Regions from separate parts of the Streptomyces sp. NBC_00988 genome, predicted to be linked through region 2. Evidence: riboswitches for the same ligand, from Rfam matches in the RefSeq annotation. Region 2 holds a riboswitch; each other region holds the start of a gene.
The links. Region 2 has a riboswitch for cyclic di-AMP ahead of OG496_RS40395 (M23 family metallopeptidase). Riboswitches for the same ligand answer to the same signal wherever they lie in the genome.
Positions count from the first base shown of each region.

Region 1: linked by a shared signal. The riboswitch ahead of OG496_RS27415 (M23 family metallopeptidase) and the one ahead of OG496_RS40395 (M23 family metallopeptidase) in region 2 are both predicted to bind cyclic di-AMP.
Region 3: linked by a shared signal. The riboswitch ahead of OG496_RS46440 (peptidoglycan DD-metalloendopeptidase family protein) and the one ahead of OG496_RS40395 (M23 family metallopeptidase) in region 2 are both predicted to bind cyclic di-AMP.
Region 4: linked by a shared signal. The riboswitch ahead of OG496_RS52255 (NlpC/P60 family protein) and the one ahead of OG496_RS40395 (M23 family metallopeptidase) in region 2 are both predicted to bind cyclic di-AMP.

Region 1 covers NZ_CP108730.1:6,004,963-6,010,461, reverse strand. The annotation lists gene OG496_RS27420 (PP2C family protein-serine/threonine phosphatase) at 116-1,273, shown strand; cyclic di-AMP (ydaO/yuaA leader) riboswitch at 1,507-1,663, shown strand; gene OG496_RS27415 (M23 family metallopeptidase) at 1,675-2,685, shown strand; gene OG496_RS27410 (aldo/keto reductase) at 2,746-3,690, shown strand; gene OG496_RS27405 (PrsW family glutamic-type intramembrane protease) at 3,748-5,055, opposite strand; gene trmB (tRNA (guanosine(46)-N7)-methyltransferase TrmB) at 5,105-5,499, opposite strand, start outside.
Region 2 covers NZ_CP108730.1:8,803,340-8,808,838, forward strand. The annotation lists gene OG496_RS40380 (DNA topoisomerase (ATP-hydrolyzing) subunit A) at 1-238, opposite strand, end outside; gene OG496_RS40385 (M16 family metallopeptidase) at 566-1,921, shown strand; gene OG496_RS40390 (M16 family metallopeptidase) at 1,918-3,306, shown strand; cyclic di-AMP (ydaO/yuaA leader) riboswitch at 3,521-3,680, shown strand; gene OG496_RS40395 (M23 family metallopeptidase) at 3,694-4,449, shown strand; gene OG496_RS40400 (GntR family transcriptional regulator) at 4,638-5,333, shown strand; gene OG496_RS40405 (HPr family phosphocarrier protein) at 5,496-5,499, opposite strand, start outside.
Region 3 covers NZ_CP108730.1:10,269,555-10,275,053, reverse strand. The annotation lists gene OG496_RS46455 (Glu/Leu/Phe/Val dehydrogenase dimerization domain-containing protein) at 1-281, shown strand, start outside; gene OG496_RS46450 (TetR family transcriptional regulator C-terminal domain-containing protein) at 326-940, shown strand; gene OG496_RS46445 (SGNH/GDSL hydrolase family protein) at 1,044-1,829, opposite strand; gene OG496_RS46440 (peptidoglycan DD-metalloendopeptidase family protein) at 2,071-3,015, opposite strand; cyclic di-AMP (ydaO/yuaA leader) riboswitch at 3,020-3,182, opposite strand; gene OG496_RS46435 (alpha-galactosidase) at 3,486-5,499, opposite strand, start outside.
Region 4 covers NZ_CP108730.1:11,595,359-11,600,857, reverse strand. The annotation lists gene OG496_RS52260 (DUF1996 domain-containing protein) at 1-1,633, opposite strand, end outside; cyclic di-AMP (ydaO/yuaA leader) riboswitch at 1,968-2,141, shown strand; gene OG496_RS52255 (NlpC/P60 family protein) at 2,150-3,733, shown strand; gene OG496_RS52250 (hypothetical protein) at 3,931-4,392, shown strand; gene OG496_RS52245 (endonuclease/exonuclease/phosphatase family protein) at 4,394-5,257, opposite strand; gene OG496_RS52240 (GtrA family protein) at 5,416-5,499, shown strand, end outside.

The sequences.
Region 1 (5,499 bases), 2.8 Mb from region 2:
CCAGAAATGGATTCCGGCCCTTGGTGTTTCCCCGTTTCTCGCCCCCAGTCGGCCCACCCCGCTCGCCGCCCGCTCCCCGCCACGAAAAACTGGACGCGTGGAGGAGGGTCCGTATGTGCGAGCCGGCGGGCGCCTGCCCGGCGATCCCGTGCCCGACCCCGGCCTCGGCGACAGCCCGGCCCCCCACCCCGAGGGCGAGGGCCGGCGGATCTCGTACGCCCGCGCCGTCGTCCGCCGCCTCCCGGTCCTGCTGCTGATCGCCGCCGCGCTCTACGACTACCTCACCCCGTCGGATTTCACGGCGGCCCCGCTCTTCACGGCCGCCCCGCTGGTCGCCGCCCCGCTCTACTCCCGGCGCGGCACGGTCCTCACCGGTCTGGCGGCCGTCGCCGTCGTGCTGGTGATCCACATCAGGCTCGGCATCGTCCTCGACACCGACGCGGTCACCGAGGTGGCCACCGTGGTGACGGTCGCCGTGCTGGCCGTCCTCATCAACCTCCTGGTCCGCCGCAGCAGCGAACAGCTCGCCTCCGCGCGCGAGATCGCCGAGGCGGCGCAGCGGGCCGTCCTGCCCGAACCGGCCGAGCGGATCGGCGGGTTCGAGATCGCGGCGCGGTACGAGGCGGCGCAGGAGGGCGCGTTCATCGGCGGCGACCTGTACGCGGTGCAGGACACCCCGCACGGCGTACGGCTGGTCGTCGGCGACGTGCGCGGCAAGGGCATGGGCGCGGTCGCCGCCGTCGCCGTGGTCATCGGGGCGTTCCGGGAGGCCGCCGAGCAGGAGGCCACCCTGGAGGCGGTCGCCCAGCGGCTGGAGCGGGCGCTGGCGCGCGAGGGCACCCGGCGCGACGGGCTCGACGCGTTCGAGGGGTTCACCACGGCCGTCCTCGCCGAACTCCCGCACGGCGACGGCGTCGTACGGATCGTCGACCGGGGACACCCGCCGCCGCTGCTCCTGCACGAGGACGGCACCGTACGCACGTTGCAGGTCCAGGAGCCCGCACTGCCCCTGGGAATGGGCGAGTTGGGGGTCTGGCCCGACCGCGCCGAGGAGTTCGCGTTCCCGGGCGGGGCCACCCTCCTCGTGCACACCGACGGGCTGTCCGAGGCGCGCGACTCCCACGGCGTCTTCTACGACCCCGGGGCACGGCTGGCCGGCCGGACCTTCCGCACCCCCGAGGCGCTGCTCGGCATCCTCGCCAAGGAGGTGCGCCGGTACTCCGGGGGCTGGATGACGGACGACATGGCGATGATCGCCGTACGGCATCCATGACCGTCATCACGGCGGGTGACCGGGTGGGAGCCCTCCGCATAACAACTGACATGCCGTCAATAGCTGTGGGAATTCTGAGACTTGGCCAACTCGCCCGTTTTTCGCCGGTGGTGGGCCGTTCGTCCAGCAAGGAAAGGTTAATGATCAAGCCGAACAGCTTGGAAACGGGCGCCCGTGTCTATTAACGTTCGATAACGCAGCGCGGTCGTCCCAGCCGTCACAAGAGATGGCTCCGTGCGCACGCGCCGAATCCCGCAAGGGAACCGGGGAACCACCACTTGGGGTGAATCGCTCGTCGACCGCCGTGGGAACACGGCCGGTTTACGCGCGTAGGAGACCTTCCTGCTCCGAACCCGTCAGCTAACCCGGTAGGCGAGAAGGAAGGAAAGGAGCACGCCCACGTGGCGTCAAACCAGGCTGCCCCAGAAGCCCCTGTCGTCTTCGGCGGTTACCGCCCCGACGAGGGCCCCTGGGAGGAGTGGAATCCCAGCGCGGAGTCCGTTGCTCCCAACCGCGGCAAGCACCGTGTCGCAAAGCAGCGTGGTGGCGGAGGATTCGCCCGCAGCTCCACCGTCCTGGGCGTCGGTGTCATAGCCGCCGTCAGCGCGGGTGGCATGGCCAGCGCCAACACCGGCAAGCCGCCGGTCTCCATCTCGATGCCCGACCTGCCCTCCGTGGGCCACCTGCTGGACGACTCGTCCAGTAGTACCCCCAAGGGTTCCGCTACCGCGCTCAGCAGCGTCGGCGTGACCACCACCGAGACCGCCAAGGGCGCCTCGGACGCGGGTGAGCTGCTGCGCAACCGGATCATGGCGCAGGCCGAGTCGCAGCAGGTGCAGGTCGACGGCAAGTCGAAGGCCGCCGTCGAGGCCGCCGTCGCCAAGCAGGTCGACGACGCCGCCGCCAAGGCCGAGAAGGACGCCGCGAAGAAGGCCGCCGACGCGAAGAAGGCCGCGGAGGCCGCCGCCAAGAAGAAGGCCGAGGCCGCGAAGCTCGCCGCGCTGGCCAAGCAGTACACGCTGCCGGTCGGCTCGTACACGATCACCGGCACCTTCGGCCAGGCCGGCTCGATGTGGTCCTCCGGGTACCACACGGGCCTCGACTTCGCCGCGCCCACCGGCACGCTGATCAAGGCCATCCACAGCGGCACGGTCACCGAGGCGGGCTGGGCCGGGTCGTACGGGTACCGCACGATCCTCACCCTCGACGACGGCACCGAGCTGTGGTTCTGCCACCAGTCCTCGATCAACGTCAGTGTCGGCCAGAAGGTCTCCACCGGTGAGGTCATCGGCCGCGTGGGCGCGACCGGCAACGTGACCGGGCCGCACCTCCACCTGGAGGTGCACATCAACGGCGCCGCCACCGCGAGCGACCCGGCGCCCTGGCTGCGCAGCAAGGGCCTCAACCCCTAAGGGATCGAAGGGCCTCAAGGTCTGGAATATCCGGTTCCGGTCCGGCGGTTGAGGTGAAGCATGACTTCTCTTCGCAAGCTGGGCCGGTCCGACCTTGAGATCTTCCCGCTGAACCTCGGCGGCAACGTGTTCGGCTGGACCGCCGACGAGGCGGCCTCCTTCGCCGTGCTCGACGCCTACACCGCCGCGGGCGGCAACTTCGTGGACACCGCCGACTCCTACACGGCGTGGATCGAGGGCAACAAGGGCGGCGAGTCCGAGACCGTCATCGGCAAGTGGCTCAAGGTCCGCGGCAACCGTGCCGACGTCGTCATCGCCACCAAGGTCAGCCAGCACCCCGACTACCCCGGCCTGTCCGCCGCCAACATCAAGGCCGCCGCCGACGCCTCGCTGCGCCGCCTGGGCACCGACTACATCGACCTGTACTACCCGCACTTCGACAAGGAGGAGGTGCCGGTCGAGGAGATCGTCGGCGCGCTCGACGAACTGGTGAAGGCGGGCAAGGTGCGGCAGATCGCCGCCTCCAACATCTCGCCCGAGCGCCTCCAGGCGTCCCTGGACTTCTCCGACCGCGAGGGCCTGGCGCGCTATGTCGCGATCCAGCCCCACTACAACCTCGTCTCCCGCGACACCTACGAGGGCGGGCTGCGGGACGTCGCCGAACGCGGCGGACTGTCGGCCCTCCCGTACTTCTCGCTGGCGGCCGGCTTCCTCACCGGCAAGTACCGGCCCGGTACGACCGTCGACAGCCCGCGGGCCGGGCGCGCGGTCCAGTACCTCGAATCGGAGCGCGGCCAGAGCGTCCTCACCGCCCTCGACGAGGTCGCCCAGGCCCACGACGCCCCGGTCGCCACGGTGGCCCTCGCCTGGCTCGCCGCCCAGCCCACGGTCGCGGCCCCGATCGCCTCCGCCCGCACGGTCGAGCAACTCCCCGCACTGCTCGGCGTGGCCGAACTGGAGCTGACGGACACGGAGATCGCCCGCCTCACCCAGGCGTCGGCCTAAGGGTCGTAGGGGTCGGCTTACGGGTCGTACGGGTCGTACGGGTCACCAAGGCGGCCGTCAGGACCGGTACGGGTTGTACAGGGGAGTCCCGTACGACCCGTACACCGGCGGCCACGGCGGCACCACCACCGGCACCGGCGGCGCCGTCCGCCGCGCCGCGTAGTCCAGCGCGGGCCGCGCCACCTCCCGGCGCAGCCACAGCTCGTGCAACAACTCCCTTTCCCGTACGACGAAGTCGGCGCCGGCGCGGCCCCGCGCGGCCCGGTGCCGCAGGAACGCCAGGGAGGTCGCGTGGGCCTCGTACCGGGCGACCGAGCGGGCCGCCTGCCTGCCGAGGCGGTGGCGGGCGTACTCGCGGGCCAGGCGGCGGGCCTTCATCGAGCCGAGCACGAACGGTTCGGCCGGGGTCAGCCAGCCCGCGTAGACGTAGGCGGGCAACTCCTCGCGCACGGTGCGCAGTTCGCGTTGCCGGGTCCAGACCGCGAGCCAGGTCAGCAGGCCGAACATGGGGACCATGAAGACGCCGTAGACCTCGAAGAAGCCGTACTGGCCGAAGGTGGAGGAGCCGTTCCAGATCGCGTGCATGCCCATCGCGAGGAGCAGGCCGGTCAGGGGGACCAGGACGCGGCGGATGTGGTGGCGGTCGGGGGAGAGCGCGGCGATGCCGAAGCCGATGCCGGTGAGGACGGTGAACAGGGGGTGCGCGAAGGGGGACATGACGATGCGCACGAAGAAGGTCGCCGCGGTGACGGAGGTGAAGCCGCGGTCGCCGGTGAGCTGGTCGGTGCCGAAGGCGGTGCCGAGGTAGAGGATGTTCTCGGTGAACGCGAAGCCGGTGGCGGTGACCCCGGCTATCACCACCCCGTCGACGATCCCGGTGAAGTCCCGTCTGCGGAAGAGGAAGACGAGGAGTACGGCCGCCGCCTTCGCCGACTCCTCGACGATCGGGGCTATGACGGTGGCGCCGAGGGTGTCCGCGCTGGTCGGGTCGGCGGTCGTGGTCGCTATCCATCTCGTCGCGAAGCTGTTGGCGACGATCGCTATGAGGGCCGCGGCGCAGGCGCCCCACGCGAAGGAGAAGAGCAGGTTCCGCCAGGGCCCGGGGTCGACGCGGTCCAGCCAGCGGAAGGCGGCGAGGAGGAGGGGTACGGGCAGTACGGCGAGCCCGAGGCCGACCAAGAAGCCTTCCGTACCGGTCTGTTGGCGGACCAGCGCGAGGATGACCAGCCCGGAGAGCGTCAGCAGGGCGATCAGCGCGCCGTGACGGACCCAGTTCCGCTGCCACCAGCGCACCCGCGGCCCGTGCCCGGGCACACCACCGGCGGGGTGGCCGGGGTGCGGGGGGTACGGCGGAAACGTGGCCACGGCATCGACCCTAACGAGGTAAGGGCACGGCCCGCGATGGAGCCTGGCGTCAGCGCTGGTCCTCGTGGGGTACGCGACGGAAGAGCAGATCGTTCACGACATGTCCCTTGTCCAGTCCCTGGCCCTCGAAACGGGTCAGCGGCCGGAACTCCGGACGGGGCGCAAAACCGCCGTCAGGTTGGCTGTTCTCGAAGTTCGGGTGCGCGTCGAGCACTTCGAGCATCTGCTCCGCGTACGGCTCCCAGTCGGTCGCGCAGTGCACGGTCGCCCCGGGCTTGAGCCGGGTCGCGGCGAAGGTGAGGAACTCCGGCTGGATCAGGCGCCGTTTGTGGTGCCGCGTCTTCGGCCAGGGGTCCGGGAAGTAGACGCGCAGCCCGTCGAGCGAGTCGGGGGCGAGCATCTCGCGCAGCAGGATGATCGCGTCCCCGTTGGCGACCCGGATGT
Region 2 (5,499 bases):
CACGCGCGCACTTCACATAGCCGCGGTCGGGGCGCAGGCCCATCTCGTCCATCTGGTAGACGATCCGTCGGTGGACCGGCTTCAGGCCGTCCCGGGCGTCCGGCAGGGCTCGGGAGTAGATGACCGAGTACGCGTACTCAAGGTAGGAGCCCTGCATCTCGTCGACGACGTCGATGTCGAGGATCCGCTCCTCGAACGAGTCGTCGGGCGGCGGGGTCTTCGTGCTGCGGCGGGCCATCGCTGCCGGCTCCTCTTTTCTGGTCGCTCGCCTGGGGGTCGCTCCCCTTCGGCTCACTCTTGCTGAAGCGTGAACGGGGTCTTGACGTGAACCATTGTGGACCGCGGCACTGACAACGCGGACCAGGACCCGGCGTTGGCCGCTCGGCTCCGTCACCGACGGCTGCCGCGTGAGTCCACGTGTGCGACTGCCCGCAGGCTACGCGATCTCGCTCTCGGCGTACGTCCGCCGGGAACTTCGCCGACGGTCCGCACGCTTGCATACAGTGGCGGGACGAGCAGGATTTCTGCGGTTCCAGCCAGAGAATCCGCGATCGAAGGGACGTACATGCCCATGGGTCACACGGCCACCGCCGAGGCAGGGTCCGGCGGTCTGACAGCGACCGAACACCGCTTGGCCAACGGTCTGCGCGTGGTCCTCTCCGAGGACCACCTGACCCCGGTCGCGGCGGTGTGCCTCTGGTACGACGTCGGTTCCCGCCACGAGGTCAAGGGGCGTACCGGCCTGGCTCACCTCTTCGAGCACCTGATGTTCCAGGGCTCCGGACAGGTGAAGGGCAACGGCCACTTCGAACTGGTGCAGGGCGCGGGCGGTTCGCTCAACGGCACCACCAGCTTCGAGCGCACGAACTACTTCGAGACCATGCCCACCCACCAGTTGGAGCTCGCGCTCTGGCTGGAGGCCGACCGCATGGGCTCCCTGCTGGCCGCCCTGGACGACGAGTCCATGGAGAACCAGCGGGACGTCGTCAAGAACGAGCGCCGCCAGCGCTACGACAACGTGCCCTACGGGACCGCGTTCGAGAAGCTGACCGCCCTCGCCTACCCGGAGGGCCACCCGTACCACCACACGCCCATCGGCTCGATGGCGGACCTGGACGCGGCCACCCTGGAGGACGCCCGCGCGTTCTTCCGCACCTACTACGCGCCCAATAACGCGGTCCTGTCCGTGGTCGGCGACATCGACCCCGAGCAGACGCTCGCCTGGATCGAGAAGTACTTCGGGTCCATCGCGTCGCACGACGGCAAGCCGACGCCTCGTGACGGCGCGCTGCCCGACACGATGGGCGGGGAGCTGCGCGAGGTCGTCGTCGAGGAGGTGCCGGCCCGCGCCCTGATGTGCGCCTACCGGCTCCCGGAGGACGGCACGCGCGCGTCCGACGCGGCCGACCTCGCCCTCACCATCCTGGGCGGCGGCGAGTCCTCGCTCCTCTACAACCGCCTGGTACGGCGCGACCGTACGGCAGTCGCGGCCGGCTTCGGCCTGCTGCGGCTGGCGGGTGCGCCCTCCCTGGGGTGGCTGGACGTCAAGACGTCCGGGGACGTCGAGGTGCCGGTCATCGAGGCCGCCATCGACGAGGAGCTCGCCCGGTTCGCCGAGGAGGGCCCCACCGCCGAGGAAATGGAGCGCGCTCAGGCCCAGTTGGAGCGCGAGTGGCTGGACCGGCTCGGCACGGTCGCGGGCCGCGCCGACGAACTGTGCCGGTACGCCGTCCTGTTCGGCGACCCGCAGCTCGCCCTGACCGCCGTACAGCGCGTCCTCGACGTGACGGCGGAGGAGGTGCAGGAGGTCGCCAAGGCACGTCTGCGCCCCGACAACCGCGCGGTGCTCGTGTACGAGCCCGTCGCGGACGAGGATGACGAAGCAGAGGCCGGCGACGAGAACGAGGAGGCGGCCAAGTGACCGAGCTCGCCACGATGGAATTCCACCCGCAGCCGCAGGCCGGCGAGGCCAGGCCGTGGGCCTTCCCGGCCCCGGAGCGCGGGACGCTCGGCAACGGCCTGACCGTGCTGCGCTGCCACCGCCCCGGCCAGCAGGTCGTCGCCGTCGAGGTGCTCCTGGACGCGCCCCTGGACGCCGAACCGGCAGGCCTGGACGGTGTCGCCACGATCACCACGCGGGCCTTCTCCGAGGGCACCGACAAGCACTCCGCCGAGGAGTTCGCCGCCGAGCTGGAGCGCTCCGGCGCTACCCTCGACGCGCACGCCGACCACCCCGGGCTGCGCCTGAGCCTGGAGGTCCCGGCCTCGCGGCTGGCCAAGGGGCTCGGTCTGCTGTCGGATGCCCTCAGGGCGCCCGCCTTCGCGGACAGCGAGGTCGAGCGGCTGGTCCGCAACCGCCTCGACGAGATCCCGCACGAGACGGCCAACCCGTCCCGCCGCGCGGCCAAGGAGCTCTCCAAGGAGCTGTTCCCGGCGACCTCGCGCATGTCCCGCCCGCGCCAGGGCACCGAGGAGACCGTCCAGAAGATCGACTCCGGAGCCGTACGCGCCTTCTACGAACGGCACGTTCGCCCCGCGACGGCCACCGCCGTGGTCGTCGGCGACCTCACCGGCATCGACCTGGACGCGCTCCTGGCCGACACCCTGGGTTCGTGGACGGGTTCCGCCGCGCAGCCGCGTCCCGTGCCGCCGGTGACCGCCGACGACACCGGGCGCGTCGTGATCGTGCACCGTCCCGGCGCCGTCCAGACGCAGCTGCTCATCGGCCGCATCGGCGCCGACCGGCACGACCGCGTGTGGCCCGCGCAGGTGCTCGGCACGTACTGCCTCGGCGGCACCCTCACCTCCCGCCTGGACCGCGTCCTGCGCGAGGAGAAGGGCTACACCTACGGTGTGCGGGCGTTCGGCCAGGTGCTGCGTTCGGCACCCGACGGCACGGGCGCCTCGATGCTCGCCATCAGCGGTTCCGTGGACACCCCGAACACCGGTCCCGCGCTGGACGACCTGTGGACGGTGCTCCGCAAGCTCGCCGAGGGCGGACTGACCGACGCCGAGCGGGACATCGCCGTACAGAACCTCGTCGGGGTGGCGCCGCTCAAGTACGAGACCGCGGCGGCCGTCGCGAGCACGCTGGCCGACCAGGTCGAGCAGCACCTGCCCGACGACTACCAGGCGACGCTGTACCAGCAGCTCGCCGCGACCGGCACCGTGGAGGCCACCGCGGCGGTCGTGAACGCCTTCCCGGTGGACCGTCTGGTGACGATCCTCGTCGGCGACGCGGAGCAGATCAAGGAGCCCGTGGAGGCTCTCGGCATCGGCGAAGTGACCGTCGTCGCGGCCGAGTAGACGACCCGTAGCGAGCCGACGAGCGGCACGCGCGCGTGGGGGCCCTGGTGACTGAAGAGTCACCAGGGCCCCCTAATGTCCGAATTGGGGGAGAGGTTGCCCGTCTGCCCTGTGGCATGTGCAACAAAACCCGTGATCCGTTTGGGGATTGAAAGTGGCCCCCCTTAGCGTCGGTCCGGCTGTCCGTCAGGCACCGCGCCGCACTCGCGGCACCGGACAGTCATCGCCGAGTCCCCGTACGGCGCGAGCCAGGGGAGCCGGGGACCCACGTCCCTGGGGTGAATCGGACGCCCGCGCGCACAGCGAGGGGGTCCGTAGGAGACCTTCCTGCTCCGAACCCGTCAGCTAACCCGGTAGGCGAGAAGGAAGGAAAGGACCAGCCACTTCATGGCGTTCACCCGCGCCACCGGGAAGCACCGTCGCCCGAGCCGGACCCACCGCACCACCGTTCGTGTCGCGAGTGTCGCGGCCCTCACCACCACCGGCGTCGTCGGCACCCTCGCGAGCGCCCCCGCGTTCGCCGCGGAGCCCGCTGTGGAACAGACCGGCCTCACCCCCGTCATCGCCATGGGCGACGCCGTAGCCGAGAAGATCGACGCCCAGGCCGCCGCCCAGCAGCAGGCCGCGGCCGAGCAGGCCGCCAAGGAAGTGGCCCGCGCCCAGGCCGCCGCACTGGCCAAGGCGGAGCGCGAGGCCGAGGTGCGCGCCGCCCGCGCCGCCGAGCGCAAGAAGCTCAACACCTTCGTCGCGCCGGTCACCGGCTCGTACGTCTCCACCGGCTACAAGACCGGCGGCTCCCTGTGGTCCTCCGGTGCCCACACCGGCATCGACTTCCACGCCTCGACCGGCACCTCCGTGCACGCGGTCGGCTCCGGCACCGTCGTCGAGGCCGGCTGGGGCGGCTCGTACGGCAATCAAGTGGTGATCAAGATGGCCGACGGCATGTACACCATGTACGGCCACCTGTCGTCCATCGGTGTCTCCGTCGGCCAGACGGTCACTCCCGGCGAGCAGATCGGCCTCTCCGGGGCGACCGGCAACGTCACCGGCCCGCACCTCCACTTCGAGGCCCGCACGACCGCCGAGTACGGCTCCGACGTCGACCCCGTCGCCTACCTCCGCAAGCACGGTGTGAACGTCTGACGACGCACCGCCGCACTTCCCGAAGCCCTGGCCCGCCCGGCCGGGGCTTTCGGCGTTTCCGGAGCCCTCCTGTCCAAAAAATATCCATGGATTCCGGCCCGCCATCGGAAATTCCCGCTCATTGCAATAGAGTCACGGAACACACGTCAATCGTCGACGTTTCACGGGGATTAAGGCGGAGGTCGGACATGCGTATTCCGGCGCACTCGGTATGCACGGCGATCCGGGACGACATCGTCGCCGGTGTCTACGAGCGCGGCAGCCGGCTCACGGAGGAACTCCTCGCGCGCCGGTACGGGGTCTCGCGCGTCCCCGTCCGGGAGGCCCTGCGCACGCTGGAGGCCGAGGGGTTCGTCGTGACCCGGCGGCACGCGGGCGCGTGCGTCGCGGAACCGACCGAGCAGGAGGCCGCCGACCTGCTGGAGATGCGGATGCTGCTGGAGCCGCTCGGCGCCTCGCGGGCCGCCCAGCGGCGCACCGAGGCCCACCTCAAGGTGCTGCGCGGCCTCGTCAGGCTGGGCCAGGAGCGCGCCAGGCGGGGCAACAGCGAGGATCTGCGCTCCCTGGGCAGCTGGTTCCACGAGACGCTGGCGCAGGCCTCCGGAAGCCCCGCGCTGACCTCGATGCTGACCCAGCTGCGGCACAAGATCGCCTGGATGTACGCGGTGGACGCCCCGGCCAACCCCGTGGAGTCCTGGGCCGAGCACGGGGCCATCGTGGACGCCGTGGCCCGCGGCGACAGCGAGCGCGCCCGGGCGATCACCGCCCTGCACACCGAGCGGGCGGGCACCGCGCACCGGCTGCGCTTTCCTGGCGGGGCGAACGGCACGGACCGTGTGAGGACTTCGCAACCTCCCGTAAACATGTCGGGTCTGCGGCATTAACACGGGCGCCGTATACAAAGAGAAGCTAATTCGTGGGGGATTATTTATGCTGCCCACAAGTGGAATTGCGAAGGGCTCGCCCGGTAATTCGGACGAGCCCTTCGAGGTTGCGGTGCATCGTTTTTGGACGAAAAGCACCGCAACCATCAATTGCGGGGTGCCTCAG
Region 3 (5,499 bases), 1.5 Mb from region 2:
TGCCCGAGGCGGAGGAGCTGCTGTCCGCGCGTGGGGTCACCGTGCTGCCGGACGTGGTCGTGAACTCCGGGACGAACGCCTGGTGGTGGTGGACCCTGTTCGGCGACATCGGCGCCGACGCGGACGAGGCGTTCGCGCACACCCGGCGTTCGATGCGCGCCCTGATCGACCGGATGCTGGCCCGCGCGGAGGCCGACGGCACGACACCGCGCGCCGCCGCGCACGCCATCGTCGCGGACCGGCTGCCGGTCATCGCGGAACGGTTCGGCTGGTACCGGTGACGTACGGGACACCACCCCTAGGGGCAACGGATTAGGGTGACCGCGTGGCGAGAGTGCGGTTGAGCGTGGTGGAACGGCGGGCCGAGTTGCTGCGGGCCGCCGTCGAGCAGATCGAGGCGCGGGGTGTGGCGGCGGTCAGGATCGCCGACGTGGCCTCGGCCCTCGGCGTGAGCAATGCGCTGGTGCTCTATCACTTCTCGACCAAGGAGAAACTGGTCGCCGCCGCGTTCGCCTTCGCCGCCGAGGCCGACCTCGCACATCTCCACAAGCTCCTGGACCGCCGTACGACCGCGCTGCGCCGACTGCGGGCAGCGGTGCGCTGGTACGCGCCGACCGGGCAGGCCAAGGGCTGGCGGCTGTGGATCGAGGGCTGGGCGGCGGCCCTGCGCGAACCCGCCCTCCTGGACGTCACCCGCGATCTCGACCGGCAGTGGAAACAAGCACTCGCGGAGGTCGTCGCCGAGGGCGTGGCCGCGGGCGAGTTCCACTGCCCGGACCCGGCCACCACAGCCCTGCGCCTCACGGCCCTCCTGGACGGCCTCGCCGTACAGATGACGGCATACGCGGGAGCGGTGCCGCGGGCACGGGCCCTGGAGTGGGTCGACGAGGCACTCGCACGGGAACTGGGCCTGGAGCGGGCGGCGTTGACCGCTCCCTGAGTCGTTCCCCAAGAAGCCGCCTCTTCGAGGAGACACCTCCCGAAAAAGCCACCTCTCCGAGGGGTCACCTCCACACCCGGCACCCCGTTACGGCGTCGCCCCGTCAGGCCACCCGCTCGATCCGCATCTTGATGTCGTCCGGCGACAGCGCGCCCTTGGCCTCGACATGGTCCCCGGAGGACTCGCCGCGCAGCCGGCGCCCGATCCACGGGACCAGGTACTCGCGTGCCCAGTGCACGTCGTCGCGCCGGACGTCGAGCGTGCCGCGGGGCGGCAGCGGGGGCCAGGGCTGGTCCGGGTCGGCCGGGACCTCGACACCGAGGACCTGGCCGGCGCGGAGCGCCACGCGCGTGTGCCCCTCGGGAGAGAGGTGGAGCCGGTCGCCGTCCCAGGCTCGCCGGTCCTGGACCGTCTTGAGGGACCACAGGTCGAGCACCGGGCAGCCGTACCGGTCGGCGATGGCCCGCACATGTCCGTTGTAGGTGGCGATCTTGCCGCGCAGATGCTTGAGCACGGGCACGCCGCGGGTGTCGAAGCCGGTCGTCACCATGACGGTGCCGACGGCGGCGGTGAGGTCGGCCACCGCGCGTTCGAAGCGCTCGGCGACCTCGTCGGGGTCGGTGCCCGGACGGATGATGTCGTTGCCGCCCGCGGCCAGAGAGACCAGGTCGGGCCCGATCTCCTTGGCCCGGGTGAGCTGGTCGGCCACGATCTGGTCGAGCAGCTTCCCGCGCACGGCCAGGTTGGTGTACTCGAAGTCGCCCTCGGGCCGCCGGTCCGCGAGCAGTACCGCGAACCGGTCGGCCCAGCCGACCATCGCCCCGTCGGGCCCTGGGTCGCCGACGCCCTCGGTGAAGCTGTCCCCCACCGCCACGTACGACCCGATCACTGATCTGTTGTCACTCTTCGAATCGTTAGCCACGGCAACCATAATTCACCCTCGCATGTGACCTACGCGATCGTATTTAGGGGTTGACGGGCGGTGATATAAGCCACTTGTAAAGGGTTGTCCAAAGTCGGAATAACCCTCTGAGCAGGGGCGTTCACCCCGGAACTGCTACGCCCGAAGGCCGGACCCAAGAATCTGGGTCCGGCCTTCGGTTGCGTGAAGCAGGTGTCGGGGCCCGGTGTCAGCCGACGGTGACGCCGTGCGAGCGGAGGTAGGCGACCGGGTCCACGTCCGAGCCGTAGTACGGCGTGGTCCGGATCTCGAAGTGCAGGTGCGGGCCGGTCACGTTGCCGGTCGCGCCGGAGAGGCCTATCTGCTGGCCCTCGGTCACGGTCTGGCCGGCCGAGGCGGACAGCTGCGACATGTGGGCGTACTGCGAGTACTCGCCGTCCGCGTGCCGGATGACGACCTCGTTGCCGTAGGCGCCGTCGTAGGCCGCCGAGACGACCGTGCCCGCGGCGACCGCCTTGACGGTGGTGCCGGTCGGGACGACGAAGTCGACGCCGGTGTGGTAACCGCTGGACCACATGCTGCCCGCGACGCGGTAGCCGGTGCCGATGGTGCCACCGGTCACGGGGAGGGTGTAACCCGAGGAAGTACTGGTGCTGGTGCTGTCGTCGCTCTGCGAGGCCGACGCGCTCTTCGAGGAGGAGGACGACGAAGACGAAGAGCCGGACGACGTCGACGAGTTGGACGACTTGCTCGCGCCCGTCTCGCTGGTCCCGCCCGTCGATGCCTTCTCGCCGAGGGAGAGCTTCAGGCCTGGGTGGATCAGCGACGGGTCGCCGCCGATGGCCTCGCGGTTGTCCTGGTAGAGCTTCTTCCAGCCGCCGGTGACGTCCTGCTCCTCGGCGATCTTCGCAAGCCAGTCGCCGGCCTTCACCGAATACGTCTTGACGCCCGAGGCCTTGGAGACGGTCTTCGCGGTCGCCTTCTCAGAAACCGTCTTCTCGGCCGCCGGAACGGACTGAACTGCCTTTTCCGGAGCGGAAGTCGTGGTCGCGGCATGGGCGCCGGTGGCCCCCATGAGCGGAAGGGCGAGCGCGGCGCCGCCGGTTCCGGCTACGGCCATCGAGCGGGTGAGTCGCTGGGACTTCGGGCGGCGGTGCTTACCCTTCGCGGGCATGACGAATTCCTCTCCGGCGCCTGCGAGGTGAGCTGTCGGGTGCGGGCTGGAGATGCCCGGCCGCGCGCTGGTCGCGGCTAAACCCCAAGCCCGTTCCGGAGACCGGAACAGGCGTCTTACCTGTGGGTCCCCCGCTCCTGCCGCATACGGGTGGGTGTGTGCGGAGTCCGGTCGGCGGCAGGATTGGGCGTCCGTCCGGATTGGTGGCGAACGTAAGCGAGGAAGACGCAAAGGGACAAGCAGGAGGTTCCACGGATTTGCGTTCCTTGTGTTTCCCTGTGGGAATTCACCGTCACCCTCCGTGAATTCCCACAGGACTCAACCCCTCAATTCCCCTGTAAAAGCACGTCAATTACGTGAACATGACGAACGACGCACGGTCACGAATATGACGCTGCTCACGTACACAACTCTCAGGTTCCTTTATTCCAGAGCGAGTTGGAACGAAGGCTGCAATTGGGACAGAGGGATCAGATGCGACGCAGGCGGATAACTGTCGCATCGAGGTCACCACGCAGGCCGGTGCGCAGGCCGTGATGCAACAGGACGGCCCCCCGGTGGACTTCGCCCGTTTCGAGGCATTCGTACGACGCTGTCGGGTCGAGCCCGCGCAGCCGGAGCGCCGGTACGGGCTCGCCGTAATGCTGTGCCTGGAGCAGGGCGAGGACGACGGTCTCGTCGCCGCGCACGTACTGCACGGCGCTGAGTCCACCGCTCGGCGGGCGCAGCCGGTGGAGGTCACCGTGTTGCACGAGCGGCCTGATCTCCTTGTAGAGATCCACCCACCGGCGGGCCTCGGCGAGTTCCTCCTCGGTCCACTCCGAGAGGTCGCCGCCGACGCCCAGCACTCCGGCCATGGCGCTCACGAAACGGAAGCGCAGGCTGCTGACCCGGTTGTTGAGCTGGGTGTTGGGGCTGTCGGTGACCCAGGCGGCCATCACGCGCGCGGGGTGGATCTGGCTGAAGCCGTGCTGGATGGCCAGCCGGTCGAGCGGGTCGGTGTTGTCCGAGGTCCACACCTGGTCCGTGCGGCTCAGGATGCCGAGGTCGATCCGGCCGCCGCCGCCCGAGCAGGACTCGAAGGCCACACCCGGGTGGGCCGCCCGCAGCCGGTCGAACAGGGCGTACAGCGCGCGCACATGGTCGACCCAGAGGCGCTGCGGATAGGCGTCACCGGGCCACCCGGCATCCGTGAAGCAGCGGTTGAAGTCCCACTTCACGTAGTCGATCGGGGCGCTGGAGAGCAGCCCGTCGAGCTGCTCCCAGAGGTACTCCTGGACGTCCTCGCGGGCGAGGTTCAGTACGAGCTGATTGCGGAACTCCGTCCGCTTTCGCCCCTCTTGGTGCTGCACCCAGTCGGGGTGCGCGCGGTACAGGTCGCTGTCCGCGTTGACCATCTCGGGCTCGACCCAGATGCCGAACTGCATGCCCAGCGCGTGGACGCGGTCGGCAAGGGGCTTGAGGCCGGCCGGGAAGCGGTCCGGGTTGGGGGTCCAGTCACCGAGCCCGGCACGGTCGCTGGTGCGCTTCCCGAACCAGCCGTCGTCGACCACGAACAGCTCGACCCCGAGCGCCGCCGCGCGCTGCGCGAGCGTCTCCTGCTGCTCCTCGGAGATGTCGAACTGGGTGGCCTCCCAGGAGTTGTAGAGCACCGGCCGGTCCTGGTCGGCGTCCGGGATGACGTACGTCCGCTGGTAGTCGTGCCAGGTGCGGCTGGCACCCCCAAACCCGGCGTCGCTCCACAGGCCGGCGAAGACGGGGGTCGTGAAGGACTCCCCCGCTTCCAGGAGCAGCAGCCCGGAGTCGTCGTACCCGGCACCGCCGGTGATCTGCACGCGCGCGTCCGGGAGTTGGGCCACGGCGATCCGCCAGGACCCCGACCAGCCGAGGGCACAGCCGTAGACCTCACCGCGCTCCTCGGTCGCGTCCGTGTCGAGCGCGACCCAGGGCAGGTGCTGGTGCCCGGTGTGGCCCCGCCGGCTGCCGATGACCTTCTCACCGTAGGTGAGGTCGGACCGCACCAGCCGCGACTCGGCGGCCCACCGCCCGTGCAGCTGCGACAGCCGCCACCCCTCCCGCTCGGGCAGCGTCCACACGGCGGAGTCGGCGCGCAGCAGCTCCAGCGCCTCGGCCCCGTCGTTGCCGAGGCTCGTCCAGCGCTCCACGACGTCGCCGCGCATCCGGTAGTGCAGCGTGATCGCGAGGCCGGTGTCCCGGAAGCGCAGCCGCAGTTCGTCGCCCTCGGTGTCGTACCGCTCGAAGGTCCATTCCGTGCCGCGGCGCCCGGGGGTGCGCACGGACAGGGCGGGGCGTGCGAAGCGGGGGCCGCCCTCGACGGGGTACTCCTCGCGGCCGTCGAGCGGGGACTCGAAGGAGGAGCCGACGGGCAGCGGGCGGGCGGCGAGCTCCTCTGCGTCGGCGAGTGCGATCGCGGGGCCCCAGTGCAGGTGGAGCAGCTCGTCGTCCTCGGTGAGATGGACGGCG
Region 4 (5,499 bases), 2.8 Mb from region 2:
CGCCGTTCCCGGCGGGCTCGTCGGACGCGGTGGCCGTGGGCGCCGCCGTAGCGGTGTCGGTGGCCGACGGGGACTCCTGCGGCTCACCGGAACCCCCACCGTTCCCGGAGCCGCCACCCGAACCGGAGCCGTCACCGGAGCCGGAGCCGTCGCCCGAGCCCCCGGGGTCGTTGTCCGTACCGGCTCCGCACTTCTCGCCGTCGTTGATGCAGTTGACCATGTCCTTCATCAGGCCCTCGTCGAAGACGTTGATGAAGTCGCCGTGGTCGGTGACGGGCTTGTGCTGCTGCTCGGGGAAGGAGTCCACCGCGAACAGCGGGGTCGTCTTGCCGCCGTCCTGGAGGCTCGGCGCGTCCACGTCGTAGACGATCCGCTGCACCAGCTGCGGAATGGCCTCGAAGCCCGCCGGGCAGGAGCCGTCGGCGGCCTCGAAGGCCACGTGGGTGCGGTGGTTGGCGCTGTCGATGTTGCGGCCGTCCCAGCAGCTCTGGAACTTGAAGGTGCGCACCACGTCACTGCCCGCGGGGCACAGCGGGTACCTGTCCTTGAGCTGCCGGTCCTCGAAACCGGTGCAGCTCCAGGAGGCGTTGGCGTTGGCCGGGCCGTTCACGAAGGCCTTGGCGTCGCCGGTGATGATGCGCAGGAGGCGCGGCATCGCGACGACCTTGCTCTTCGGGTTGCCCACGAACGTCAGCGTGGCCGCCTTCGCGGTGACGATCTGACCGGAGTTGCCCTCGGTGCCACCGCCGGGCTTGTCGGCGTCCCGCTCCTGCTTGCCGTTCTGCAGGCGCAACACGGGCCAGTAGTAAGTGGACTTGTCGCCCGGGTTCTCGCAACTCGTGTCGGCCTTCGCCAGATCGTCGTCGCTCGCGAAGGCGTTGTTCGACTGGTTGCCGATGTAGTCGTGGAAGTGGTGGGCGCCGTTGGTGACTCCGGGCGCGACGATCACGTTGTCGGAGTTGAACAGGCCGTTCTCGTTCACGCCGCACGCGGTGACGAACGTGCCGCTGGAGGCGTCGGCCTGCTCCTGCGGGGTGTTCACGTTGGGCTGTACGGAGGTGATGTCCGCGTAGTCCGAGGCGACGGGCCCGTTGGTGGACTGCTGGTTGCCCTGCTGGCCTTGGCCGTCGCCCTGCTGCTGGTCCTGGCCGGTCGGGTCGGCGCTACCGCTCTGGTCACCCCCGCTGCCGTTCTCGTCGCCGTTCGTGGGGGCGATCAGCGTGCAGCCGGCGAGCGCATCGAGTCCCTCGGGGCGGTCCCCGACCCGCGCGATGGCGTCGTCGATCCGCCCGATGGTCGCGGCCCGCTTCTCCTTCAACGGATTCATGATCGCGTTGTCGGCGAAGGAGGCGTCCTGGCGTATGGACTCCGTCGAGTCCTTCAGTTTCTGGTAGGCCTCGGTTATCTGCTGGTCCAGAAGCGCGAGTTGGGCGTCGACCTCGGTCTTCGCCTCGTCGGGGACGGTCGTCAACTGGGTGCCGATGTCCGGGCAGTCGATCGTCGCGCCGCTCGATGCCGCATCGGGAGACCCTTGCTGGGACGAGTCACCGCCCCAACCGCCCTCGGACGCCGACGCGTAGACGTTCGCCGCCACCAGTCCTCCGCCGCCCAGCATCAGGGCGACTGCTGCCATCGTCGCGCGTCGTGCGCCCGTGGGGCGTCTGCGCGTGTTGCGTGCCAAGGAAGTTGCTCCTACACGTGTCGGTCGGCCCGGATCGTCCCGGCATGGAAATCCCCCGTTCCAATACGGAGCCGGATGCCGGTGTGTTCAACCGTCCCAGAAATTCATAGCGACCTCACATGGATCACCCGGCCCGGCGGGCTCATCAGCCCAGGACACGTTTGGGAGAGGTAAAGGTCACAAAAACGTATCGGACATATCGCGCTTCAACCTTCACACGAGGCACACACGTTGGCTAAGTTGACGCTCAGACCGTACGACCTACTCCGGCGATCAGCGCCGGGCCGCACGGTTTGCGCCGAATCCGGTGTGTCGCTCGCGACAGCCGGAGCCGGGGACCCAACCGACTTGGGGTGAATCGACCCAACTGCCCGTCCGGGCAAGGGTCGTAGGGCAATCCTTCCGTGATCGGCCGCCCGAACCCGACAGCTAACTCGGTAGGCGCGATACGGAAGGAGCACGTCTGCCATGCCGGCAGAACGAAGTACGCGCACCGGAGGCAGTGGCCCCACCGTGGACGACCGACCCAGCCGTGACGAAGTGCAGCGGCGGATCAACTCCCTTTACGACAGGGCCGAGACGGCCACCGGAAACTACAACGCCACGCGCAAGATGTCCGGGGGTCCGCGCAAGCGCGTCGAGCCCCGTCCCAGCGCGTCGCGTCCTTCCGACCCCGCCCTCGACGCCGTCACCAAGCAGTGGTTCGACCGGGCCCGTGCCCAACTCGGCCCGACCGTACCGGCGGCCCTGCCGCCGAGCAGGACTCCCGCCCGTCCGGCGGCAGCCCGGCCCGAGCGCCCCGAACGACGCCCCCAGTCCGAGGGCGGCGCCTGGGCGCTCGAAGCACAGCCCGGCCGCGCCGTGGCCGAACTGACCGCGGGGACCGGTGTACCGGAGCCAGCCGCCCCGCAACTCGCCGCGCCCGTCGCGGAGTTGATGGCCGCACCCATCGCCGCGCTGCCACCCGCCGCACCGCAGGCACCCCAGATGGCTCAGATGCCGCAGGCGACCGTCCTCGACCTGCCGCCCGTGCCCGCCATCGAGGTGCCGCCCACGCCCTCCATGCAGGCACAGCAATTCGCCGTCGCGGCCGCCCCGGCGCCGGCCTTCGATCCGCTCACCGCGGACCTGGAGCTGCTCCCGTACATCGCGGCGCCGCGCACCGAACCGGCCCCGGCGAGTGCTACCTGGCCGCCCTCGCAGACGAACTTGTCCGCCCCGGAGACGACTTGGTCGACCGGGTCGATGCCCATGGTCCCCGAACAGCAGATGTGGTCGACCGGGCAGATGCCCGTCGTGGCCGAGCAACAGACCTGGTCCACGGGGCAGATGCCCTTCGTGCCCCAGCAACAACAGCCTTGGTCGACCGGGCAGGTCCCCATGGTGACCGAGCAGCCGACCTGGTCCACCGGGCAGTTCCCTGTGGCAACCGAGCAACCCGCCTGGTCCACCGGACAGATTCCGATGGTGCCCCAGCAGCCCCCCGCGTACACCGCGCCGGAGCCGGACTGGCGCCCGCCGCAGCAGGAGTGGCAGCCGACCCCGCCCGCCGCCGAGGTCTCCTTCGCCGCGGCCCCGGCCGTCGCTCCCGAGTTCACGCTGCCCACGGCTCCGACGATGGCCCCGGAGATCATTCTCCCCGCGGCCCCGACCATCAGCCCGGCACCCGCCGCGCTGCAGGACCCCACCACGCTCAGCAAGACCAGCACCGCGCTCGCCTTCGCCCGCGCACAGATCGGCAGGCCCTGCCTGTGGGGCGCGGCGGGACCGGACGCGTACGACTGCTCCAGCCTCACCCAGGCCGCCTGGAAGGCCGCGGGCGTCCTCCTCCCGCGCACCGCCCAGGAACAGTCGGGCGCCGGCGCCCTCGTCCCGCTCACCGACATCCGCCCCGGCGACCTGATCTTCTTCTACGACAGCATCGACCACGTCGGCCTCTACACCGGCAACGGCCTGATGATCCACGCGCCGAGCCCGGGTACGCCGATACGCGAGGAGTCGATCTTCTACGCCGGTGCCGCCGCCATCCGGGGCGCCGTACGGCCCGCCTGATCCGATCGGGGCCGGGCATTTCCCGGCCCTGACCGCACACCCCGCGACACTCCCGGCCAACCGCGTCATAGACCCGTACGAGTGGTGCATCCTGGGACACGGTCGTAGCGTCGGCAGAGACACGACGACCGTGCCCCGGCAGGCGGGCCCACCGCTGGTGCGGGGCGACGAGGACGAAGAGGCGGCCGGGAGCGGACATGCACAAACACACCATGGTCGGAATCGTCACGCTCTGTGCCGCAGCCCTGCTCGGGCCGGCCGTCGCCACCTCCTCGTCGGCAGCCCCGACCACTGTCCCGGTGACCGCCCACCGACAGCTCCAGGATCCCGTGCTGGTCGACTGCCTGTGGCATCCCGAGGTACGCCCCACCGACTTCATGCTCGCCTGCGGCGACGGCAACAGCCGCCTCACGTCGCTGCGTTGGACGTCCTGGAACGACAACTCCGCGACGGCCACGGGCGTCAACGTGGTGAACGACTGCAATCCCTATTGCGCGGTGGGCAAGTTCCACTCGTTCCCGGTCACCGTCCGGCTCGACACCCCGCAGACCTGGAAGCGGCACCCGCAGGCGCGGCAGTACACCGAGATCACCCTGACGTACCCCGGCGCGAGGCCCGACAAGTTCCAGCACACCGTGACCTACCCCCTCTGGAACTGACTCAGAGCGCCAGCTCCACCACCAGCGGCCGGTGATCCGAGATCGCCGTCCTCGGTGCGTGCGCTGCCCCTACGGCGTCCGCGCCGAGCCCCGTCGCCAGGATGTGGTCGAGCTGCACGAGCGGCCGGTGCGAAGGGAAGGTCGCTTGCCGGGCAGAGTCCTGCCAGCGCCGTCTCCCCATCCCGTTGAGGGTGATCCGGGGCAGCGCGCCGAAGAGGTTGAAGTCGCCCATCAGCATCTGGGGTTGGGGCAGATCGGCGATCCAGCGGCGCACGGTGCGCAGTTGCCCGATGTTCCACCCCGGCACGAACGAGAGATGGACGGCCACGACGGTGAACGGGCCGTGCGGTCCTTCCAGTACGGCGGCCAGGGCTGCCCGGGGCTGATCCCGGGCCAGCACCGGAGCGGCCCGCCCGGCCACCCGCAGCGGCATGCCGAAGGGCGCCGCCGGGAGCCGTAGGGCCCGCCACTCGTGAACCGGGAGCCGGGACAGCAACGCCAGTCCGTGCGAAGGGACTTCGGGCTGCCGCTGCCCTTCGGGGCCGTAGACGCGCATCCCGGGCTCGGCCGGGTCGGAGACCCAGCCCCGGCCCGGCACGGAACGGCAGTGCAGCGCGGTCGCGTATCGCCAGTCGCGTGCGCCCATCGCGTCGGCGGCGACGGCCGCCTGATCGACGTCGCCCGACCGCTCCTGGAGGCAGTCGATCTCCTGGAGCGCCACCACATCGGCGTCCAGCGACGCGACGGCTTCGGCGAGGGGTGCCGAGGGATCGCCGGGGGCATCGGGGTTCGGGCGGCCGTCCGGCTGGATCCGCCGGCCGTGCAGCACGTTGAACGTCGCGCATCTCACCAGTAACTCACCCATGATCAGGCCGCATTGTACGTAGGTCGCCTGTGGGATGGGCTCCCCCGTCGCGAAAATGTACTTGCGTAACTCAACCAATCCGCTATAGTTGAGTAAGTCAAGCAAACTTACGCGGCCGCATCACAGAGGCGCAGCGTACGGAGCGGATGGAGACCGCCATGGACGACGCGCCCCGGACCCCGGCCGCTCCCGGCCCGCTCGCCTCCTTCGCCCGGTTCGTGGCGCTGGGCGGCGGTGTCGGG